4 regions of the Dactylosporangium sp. NBC_01737 genome follow, and region 3 is predicted to be linked to each of the others. Evidence: riboswitches for the same ligand, from Rfam matches in the RefSeq annotation. Region 3 holds a riboswitch; each other region holds the start of a gene.
The links. Region 3 has a riboswitch for cyclic di-AMP ahead of OHA72_RS59740 (coiled-coil domain-containing protein). Riboswitches for the same ligand answer to the same signal wherever they lie in the genome.

Region 1: it holds a riboswitch for cyclic di-AMP, as region 3 does, so the genes downstream of both, OHA72_RS52905 (C40 family peptidase) here and OHA72_RS59740 (coiled-coil domain-containing protein) in region 3, are expected to answer to the same signal.
Region 2: it holds a riboswitch for cyclic di-AMP, as region 3 does, so the genes downstream of both, OHA72_RS09350 (coiled-coil domain-containing protein) here and OHA72_RS59740 (coiled-coil domain-containing protein) in region 3, are expected to answer to the same signal.
Region 4: it holds a riboswitch for cyclic di-AMP, as region 3 does, so the genes downstream of both, OHA72_RS02010 (C40 family peptidase) here and OHA72_RS59740 (coiled-coil domain-containing protein) in region 3, are expected to answer to the same signal.

Annotation. Positions count from the first base shown of each region.
Region 1 is NZ_CP109153.1:11,481,463-11,483,658, forward strand. It holds gene OHA72_RS52905 (C40 family peptidase) at 35-1,036, opposite strand; cyclic di-AMP (ydaO/yuaA leader) riboswitch at 1,045-1,194, opposite strand; gene OHA72_RS52910 (MerR family transcriptional regulator) at 1,336-1,770, opposite strand; gene OHA72_RS52915 (MFS transporter) at 1,794-2,196, shown strand, end outside.
Region 2 is NZ_CP109153.1:2,139,408-2,141,603, forward strand. It holds gene OHA72_RS09345 (DHH family phosphoesterase) at 1-105, opposite strand, end outside; gene OHA72_RS09350 (coiled-coil domain-containing protein) at 178-1,128, opposite strand; cyclic di-AMP (ydaO/yuaA leader) riboswitch at 1,204-1,339, opposite strand.
Region 3 is NZ_CP109153.1:12,942,011-12,944,206, reverse strand. It holds gene OHA72_RS59740 (coiled-coil domain-containing protein) at 1-801, opposite strand, end outside; cyclic di-AMP (ydaO/yuaA leader) riboswitch at 805-942, opposite strand; gene OHA72_RS59735 (HPF/RaiA family ribosome-associated protein) at 1,157-1,630, shown strand.
Region 4 is NZ_CP109153.1:433,436-435,631, reverse strand. It holds gene OHA72_RS02010 (C40 family peptidase) at 1-923, opposite strand, end outside; cyclic di-AMP (ydaO/yuaA leader) riboswitch at 931-1,076, opposite strand; gene OHA72_RS02005 (ABC transporter ATP-binding protein) at 1,368-2,141, shown strand; gene OHA72_RS02000 (ABC transporter ATP-binding protein) at 2,170-2,196, shown strand, end outside.

The sequences.
Region 1 (2,196 bases), 1.5 Mb from region 3:
GCGGCCGGTGGGCCGGTGCAGGTCCTGCCGGACGTCAGGACACCCGGCCGTAGCCGTACAGGGTGTCGATGTCGACCGGGGCGACCTTCACCACGGTGCGGCTGTTGGGGGCGTGGATGATCTGGTTGTTGCCGATGTAGATGCCCACATGCCCGAGGCCGTTGTAGAACACCAGGTCGCCCGGGGCGAGCTGGCTGCGGGAGATGTGGCGGACCTTCTGCCACTGCTGCGCGGCGTTGTGCGGCAGGGACACCCCGGCCGCCTTCCACGCCATCATGGTCAGCCCGGAGCAGTCGAACGTGTTCGGTCCGGCGGCGCCCCACACGTACTTCTTCCCGAGCTGCGCCCACGCGTAGCTGACCGCCTTGCCGGCCGTGCCGGAGACCGCCGGCGGCTTGCCGGGTGCCGGGGGCGCCGCGGTGGTGGTCGTCTTGGCCTTCGCCGCCGCGGCTGCGGCAGCGGCGGCCGCTTCGGCCTTGCGCTGCAGGTCGTCGAGGCGGGCGATGTCGCCCTCGATCTTCTTGCGGCGGGTCTCCAGCTCGATCTTCTGCTGGCTCTGCGCGGCACGGGTCTCGTTGAGCCGTTGCTGCTCGGCGTTGAAGGCGTCCTTCGCCGCGGTGTACGCGGCCAGGTCGCGCTGCTGGCTGTGGGAGATCTGCTGGAGGGTGCCGACGCGGTCGGTGAAGGCACCCGAGGAGCTCGCGCCGAGCATGAGCGACCAGGTGCCGAGGTGGCCACCGGTCTTGTAGGCGTTCACCGCGAGCGTGTCGGCGGTGACCTGGGCGGCCTCCATGGTCGCCTGCAGCGGTGCCAGGTCGGCCTGCAGCTTGGTGATCGCCGCCTGGGTGGCCTCGAGGTCGCCGTTGACCTTGTTGTACTGCTCGACGATGTGCTCGACCTCGTTGTTGCCCTTGTCGATCTGGGCCTGGAGCTCCTCCGGCGTCGGATCCGCGTGCGCGGCGCAGGCCGGAGCGATCAGCGCCGACACCGCCAGCGCGACGACCGCGGCACGCAGCGTCGTGCGTCCGTTGAACACGGCACAGTCCTTCTTCCTTTGACCGCCTACCGGGTTAGCTGACGGATTCGGGCGAGAAGAAGGCGCGCCCTACCGCGCCGCGGCGCGGATTCACCCCATGGGAAACCTGGTGGTTCCCCGGCTCATCGACCGTCGCCCGTATGCAGCGACGCGCGGCCGACGACTCGGCGGCGGCTGCCCGGCCACCCCGGCGGGGCGGGCGACATCCGGCAGCCAGGCCAAACGTAGCGGCCGCACAGACCGCCGGGCCTCGATCTAAGCCACACTTAACGAAGACTTGGCGAGGAGCTGCAGATCATCTACGGGGTGCCGGTCAGGCGGCTGGGCGCCCAGAGCTGATCGGCGTCGCCCGCGGCGATCCGCCCGCGGTACACGTCGATCTTGTGGTCGATGAGCTTGAGGTTCTCCTGGATCTCCGCGAGCCGGGCGTGCACGTCGGCGCGGTGCGACTCCATGAGCGCGAGCCGCTCCTCCTCGTTGCCGGGTCCGGCGGCCACCAGCTCGGCGTAGCGCCGGATGAACCGGATCGGCATGCCGGTGGCGCGCAGCTTCGTGCACACCACGATCCACTTGAGATCGAGGTCGTGATACCGGCGCTGGCCGCCGCCCGTGCGGTCGACCGGGGTGACGACCAGGCCGGCCCGCTCGTAGTAGCGCAAGGTGTGCACGCTCACCCCGGTGCGGCGGGCGGCCTCGGCGATGCTGAGGCCGGGCTGCGGTTTGACTTCGAGCACGCTCTAGATTTTAGCGTCGCGTGATGAGCGACATGACGCACGCGGACCGGCGGCGCCGGATGCTGGTGCTCGCGGTGTGCTGCACCAGCATGGTGGTGGTCGTGATGGACATCTCCATCGTCAACGTGGCGCTGCCGGCGATCGGCCGCGACCTGCACTCCCCGGTGTCCGGCCTGCAGTGGACCGTCGACGCGTACACCCTGGTGCTGAGCAGCTTCCTGGTGATGGCCGGGTCGCTCGCGGACCGGGTCGGCCGGCGGCGGGTCTTCCGGCTGGGGCTGATCGCCTTCGGGCTGGGCTCCCTGGCGTGCAGCCTCGCGCCCGGCATCGGCTGGCTGATCGGCGCGCGAGCGCTGCAGGCGGCCGGCGGCACCATGCTCAACCCGGTCGCCATGGCGATCATCGCCACCGCGTTCCCGGACCGCG
Region 2 (2,196 bases), 3.1 Mb from region 3:
CTTGGGGTGCACGAACGTGATGTCGCCGATGAGCTCCAGGTGACGCAGCAGCACGGCGCACACCAGGCCGTCGAAGTCGCTGCGCGTCACGAGTCGGTGCTTCACGAGAAATCCCCTCACCTGCGTCGGCCGGTCGACAGTTGCCCTATCGGCCGGCCGTCCGCAGACGTGAGGGTCTTACAGCACGGACAGATGCACGTGGTTGGTGTGGTCGCTGGAGGGATCCCCGCCGACGCCGCTGTAATGGTGCCAGCCGACCGCGGGCGTCCAGATCTGTTTGAACCAGATGACGTACATGACGCCGAGCCGGTCCGCGTTCTTCACGAAATAGGTCGCGAGATTGGCGCCGTAGACCTTGTCCTCGCCGGCGGCGACACCACCGAAGCCGGACTTCGATTGTACCGAGAAGTCGCAGGCACGACCCTTCGGGTGCTCATACGGCCCGCTGGGCCGGTAGCACGAGACGAACCGCTTGAAGCCGGCCGCCTGCGCCTGCTGCATCGCGTGCAGCGTGCGCTGCGTGATGCAGCCGGTGGTGGTGGGATCGTTGACCTTGCACGACTCCGCCGACCAGCCACCGCTGGCGTTGCGCGGCGACGGCTGCGCGAGCGGCAGGTTGGCCGAGACGAAGCCGTTGCTCGGCCCGCCCGCCTGGGCCAGGCCCTTCTCGGCTTCCTTCTTCTTCGCGGCCATGACCGCGACCTGCTCCTGCTGGAGCTTGACCTCTGCCTCCAGCGCGGCCTTCTGCGCCGCCTGGTCCTTCTTCAGCTGGTTGAGGTCGCGCAGCAGGTTGTCATTGTGGTGGGCGATCTCGTCGATCGAGCCGGCGCGCTCCGCGAACCCGGTCGGGCTGCCCGAATCCATCAGCGCCACGAACGTGGTGAGCGGCCCCGTCCGGTACGCAGCGACGGCGATCGCCGAGACCTGCTCGGTGACCCTGGCCAGCTCCGCCTCGGTCACGGCGAGCTTGGCGGTCAGATCGGCCTGGTTCTTGACCGACGCGTCGAACTTGTCCTTGGCCTCGATCCAGCCACGGGTGCTCTCGTCGAGGACCTGCGCGAGGGTCGCGTTGGAACCCTCGTCGCCTGTGTCGTCGCCCGGCTCGGCGGCGGCCGGTGCGGCAGCCATCCCACAAAGGACGGCGGCCGTCATCAGGACGGCGAGAATCCGCCGACCGGGATGTCGTGATGACATCTGGCTCGTTGTTCCTTCCGTCGGCCGCCGACCGGGTTAGCTGACGGGTTCGGGACGGAACGATCCCTACCGCGGTTGCCCGCGGATTCACCCCAGTTACGGTTGGGTCCCCGATTCGCCGGTGTCGAGCCGGCGATTAGGCGGCAGTCGCGCCCGGCACCGCGGGGAGCGGTGCCTGTCGGACGAGACCGACGGCCAGCCTACCCAGGGCGATTCGCCCGCGCAGCGCACCGATTGTGCGGTGCTGTGACACACCTCTCGAAACGGCACCACCCCAGCAGGTCGCCTAAGCGTCCCGAAAGAAATCGACGTGATGGAAATCACTAAAATGCTTTCACGCTTCCGGAACCGTCTGCCCGCGACCATTGTTCTACGCAACCTACCGATCGCGCAGTGTCACCACCCCGGATGCGGCGGAATGCCGCAATGCGCCGCTATTCAATCTTCAGAGTAGTGAATGCGCACAAATGACACCCGGCCGCGCTTGCCGTTCTTCCACCGATGGTCCACGCCCGTGATCCAAGGACGGCGCCGACCGCGTTCCGTCCTTCGATCTGCCATCCGGGACGTCGCCCCGGATGGCGCCGCCGCTGCCCGCGATCCGCCGGCCGCGCCAACCTGGTCGACGCCGCTCACGACCCGCGAAACGGCATGGCCGCCCCTGCCTCGGTCGCCTCCGCCCGTGATCCAAGGACAGGGATGGCTGTCCCGGTAGCCAGCCCCATCCTTCGATCAAGCAGGCCGCGAAGGCTACCCCCACCGGAGTCGCCTCCACTCGTGATCCAAGGACGCCGGTGGTTGTCCCGGTAGCCGGATCCAGCCTTCGATCATGCAGGCCGGGAGGCGACCCCCGGCCGACGTCGCCTCCGCTCGTGATCCAAGGACGGCGGTGGCCGCCCGGATGGCCAGATCGCGCCATCGATCACGGAAGTCGACGCGCGGCCGGCGCACGCCCGATCGGCAGACCACGAACGCGGCAGCAGACGACCCCTGGCGCGCCGA
Region 3 (2,196 bases):
GTCGGCGGCGAAGTCGCAGGCCCGGCCCTTCGGGTGCTCATACGGCTCGCCCGGCGGACGCCAGCACGACACGAAGTGCGTGAAGCCTGCCTTCTGTACCTGCTGCAGCGCGTGCAACGTCCTCGGGGTCAGGCATCCCTTCGTGGTGGGGTCGTCGGTGGCGCACGACTCGGTGGGCCAGGATCCGTCGGCCCTGCGAGGCGCCGGCTCCGCCGCCTTGCTCGTGGTGCCGCCACTCAAGGTGGTGGAGGCGTCGACGGCGTCCTTGGACTGGGCGAGGGCCCGTTCCAGCTCGGCCTTCTGCTTCGACATCACCGCCATGCTCGCCTGCTGCTTGGCGACCTCGGCGTCGATCGTCGCCTTCGTCCTGCTCAGCTCGTCCCGCAGCGCCGCGACCTGCCGCAGCTGCTCGGCGTTGCCGCGCGCGATGACCTCCAGCGTGCTCACCCGGTCGGCGAACGCCCCAGGCGTCCCGCTGTTGAGCAGCGTCGCCGCGCTGCGCAGCCCGCCGCCGTTCTGATACGCCGCGATCGAGATGGACTGGGTCTCCTCGTGCAGCTTCGCGTACCTCGGCTCGATCGCCGTCTGCTGCGCGGCCAGGTCCTTCTGCCGCTGCAACGACGCGGTGAGGGCGTTCTGCGCGTCGATGTACGCGCGGTTGGTCTCGTCGAGCTTCTTGATCAGCGCCGGGTCGCCGCCCTCACTGGCGTTCGCCGGTGAGGCAGTGCCGAGCACCACGGTCGGGGTCAGGAGGATCGCGAGCGCCGTCACGACGGCGACGATCCACGGAGGTCTGGACATACTGTTCCCTCCATCGGCCGCTTACCGGGTGAGCTGACGGATTCGGGACGGAACAGTCGCCCCTACCGCGCAAAAAGCGCGGATTCACCCCAGAAACTTGGTTCCCCGGCCCGTTGGAGCACGGCTCAGCGGCGGCCGCGCCGGCACGGTGAGTGCCTACGAGCGGGCCGCCGCCGACCCTAACCACCTGCGATTTCATCCCCCTGCGGACCCTCGGTAACGTCCCGGCGGCGTTCTGCAGCCGGGCGGTTTCGGGGTGGTAGGCTAGCCTCCTAGGAAGGTTTGGGGGACATGAACAGGGTCATCGCGGGGTATGCGGTGATCGTCAAGGTAAGCAACGGAAGGGGTCTCGGACATGTCGAGAAGTGCTACGAGCACACCGGCCACCGTCGAGGACTGCCTGCGCGTCGGTGCCGGCTTCTCTCTGGGGGACAGGGCCTGGATCGCCGAGCAGTTCGCCACGCTCGACAGCCGCCTGGCCGCGTTCCCCGTCGACGCCACCGAGCTGGAGGTGTCGGTGAAGGACCGCGCCGCCCGGGGGCAGAAGGTGACCCTCGAATGCTGGATCGCCGGCCAGCAGAAGATCGTGACGACCTCGGCGGAGGAGGATCTGCACGCGGCGCTCAACGACGTCCGCGACGACCTGCGCCGGCGGCTGAACGACGCGAAGACCCGGCAGGAGCCGCGCAACAACCGGCACCTGCGCGAGAGCACCATCACGGATGTCATCTCCCCGGAGCTGACCCCGGCCCTCGACGACGCGTCGCCCGAGGCGGTGCCCGCCGAGACGGCGGCCGCCGGCGACGAGGGTGCGGCCCGGGGCGCGTAACGCCTGGCGCGTAACGCCTGGCGCGTGCCGCCCGCACTGACGCTCAGCCCGGTCGCCGATCGCCGGCGGCCGGGCTTTCCGCTTTTCTCGGGCAGCTCCGATGCGCTGGTTGCTCTTCGCGTGCGTGTTTGTCATGCCCGTAATAGAAAATCCATCACGGCTGCGGCCTTGGTGGTTCCGCGCAGCCTGCGGCAGCGCGACCGGTAGCCCGGTCACCGTCCGTGCCGTAGTTCCGCACTCACATGATCCAGCGCCGTCGGGCGCAGCATTCGGTGCTACAACACCGCCGCTGGCCAAAAAACGAAACCATCGATCACTAGACCGGGTAGTACCAACGCTCGGACGGCGATCTTCCGGCCCCGCCCCGTGATCGAAGGACAGCCGCGGTCGCCCGGACGACCAGTCCGGTCCTTCGATCATGAGCGGGGCCGGCACCGATCGACGCCGATCGGCGCAGCGCAGCGATTTGGGCGATTTGCGAGAAGTCGAAGCCGCCGACAATGCAAGTTACCAACGTCGATCACTAGACCGGGTAGTGCCAGCGCTCGAACGGCGATCTTCCGTTC
Region 4 (2,196 bases), 1.4 Mb from region 3:
GTCGGTGCGTGGATCATCTTGCCGTTGCCGATGTAGATGCCGACGTGGCTGGGCGACGATCCTCCGAAGAACGCCAGGTCTCCCGGCGAGAGCGCGGACCGCGAGACGTGCGTGACCCTGCTCGAGCGCCACTGGTCGTTGGCGTTGTGTGGCAGCGTGATGCCGGCCGCCTTCCAGGCACCCATGGTGAGGCCCGAGCAGTCCCAGCTGCCCGGTCCGGCGGCGCCCCACTTGTAGGGCTCGCCGAGCTGGGCGCAGGCGAACGCGACGGCGGAGTTCGCCGGGCTCGTGCATTCGGCGCCGAGGGACACCTTCACACCGGTCGATCCGGTGCTGCCGGCCGCGGCGGCGCGCCGCTTGAGGGCGTCGAGCTTCTTGACGTCGCCCTCGATCTTCTTCTTCTTGGTCTCCAGCTCGGCCTTCTGCGCGTTCTCCGCGGCGAGCGTGTCGTCGATCTTCTTCTTCTCGTCGTCCAGCTTCGACTTGGCCTCCGAATACTCGGCGATCGCGCGCTGCTGGTGCTTGCTGATCTGCCGCAGCGTGGTGAGCTGGTCGATCAGCGTGTCCGACGACTGCGCGCTGAGCATGACGTTGAGGCTCACCATGTTGCCTGAGCCCTTGAACGCGGCGATGGCGATGACGTCGACGTCGGAGTTGGCCGCGGCCATGCTGTCCGCGAGGGGCTGGATCTTCGCCTGGACGGTGGCGGCCTCCGCCTGAGTGGCGGCAAGCGTTTCATTGATCTTGTTGTAGGCCTCGATCGTGACTTCGAGCTCGTCGCCCGCCTTCTCGAGCTGGGCTTGGATCTCGGCAGCTGTGGGATCGGCCTTGGCGACGCTCGCAGGCGCCACGACGGCCAGCGCGACGGCCCCGATGATCAGGGAACGCAGCAGTGACCGCTTGGCGCGGTGTCCAGCGGACAAGGGATGACCCTTCATTCACCGACCGCCTACCGGGTTAGCTGACGGGTTCGGGCGGGAAGAGTGCGCCCTACCGCGGCTTCGCGGATTCACCCCAAGGAACCTGGGTCCCCGGCTCGACAGCGCCATGGGCGCTCGACTCGGCGGCGCTTGCACGGCGCCGCCCGGGGTGGGCGACGGACTGCCGGGCAGGCCGGACCTAACTTAACGTGATCACCAGCGAAGCGAAACCCACGCGTGTCGTTCTATATCTATTACCCTAAAAGTCCGAATCACGGCGAGTTGTCGGTCCACATCGGACGGTGATGCGCCACAGAAGATGGTGTTGACGGACACACAATTGGGGCTTGATTCTGCTCTGATACCCGGTTAAATACACGTAACTTTATTCACCGACGATGCACATAGTTCGCCCACTCCGAACACCCCCGGAGGAGCGTCACCCCCATGTTGCGTGTCCAGAACCTCGAGGTCGTCTACGACGACGTGATGTTGGTGCTGCGCGGCGTCAGCCTGCAGGTGCCACCCGGACGCATCGTCGCGCTGCTCGGCGCGAACGGTGCGGGCAAGACCACGCTGCTGCGGGCCCTGTCGGGCCTGCTGGGCGTGCACGACGGCGCCATCACCAAGGGCGCCGTCACGCTCGACGACAAGCCCATCCACCGGCTCCGGCCGGCCGCCGTGGTCCGCCGCGGCGTGTCGCAGGTGATGGAGGGGCGAAGAACGTTCGCCGAGCTGACCGTCGAGGAGAACCTGCGGCTCGGCGCCCACACCCGCCCGAAAGGACGGGCCGAGGCGATGGACCGCATGTACAGCCTCTTCCCCGTCCTCGCCCAGCGGCGCGGCAGCATCGCCGGATACCTCTCCGGCGGCGAGCAGCAGATGCTGGCGATGGGGCGGGCCCTGATGTCCGACCCGGCGTACCTGCTGCTCGACGAGCCCAGCCTCGGCCTCGCGCCGCGCCTGGTCGAGCAGGTCCGCGACCTGATCGTGCAGATCAACCGGGCCGGCACCGGCGTGCTGCTGGTCGAGCAGAACGCGACCATGGCGCTGTCCATCGCCGAGCACGGATACGTGCTGGAGACGGGCAAGGTCGTGCTCGACAAACCCGCCGCCGAACTGCTCGCCGACGACGACATCCGCGAGTTCTACCTCGGACGGGCCGAGCGGTCCTTCCGCGACGTCAAGCACTACAAGCGTCGCAAACGCTGGCTGTCATAGAGCCGCAACAACCCCTTCGGGAGTCGCCGTGCTGCGTTTCGAAGACGTCCGGCTC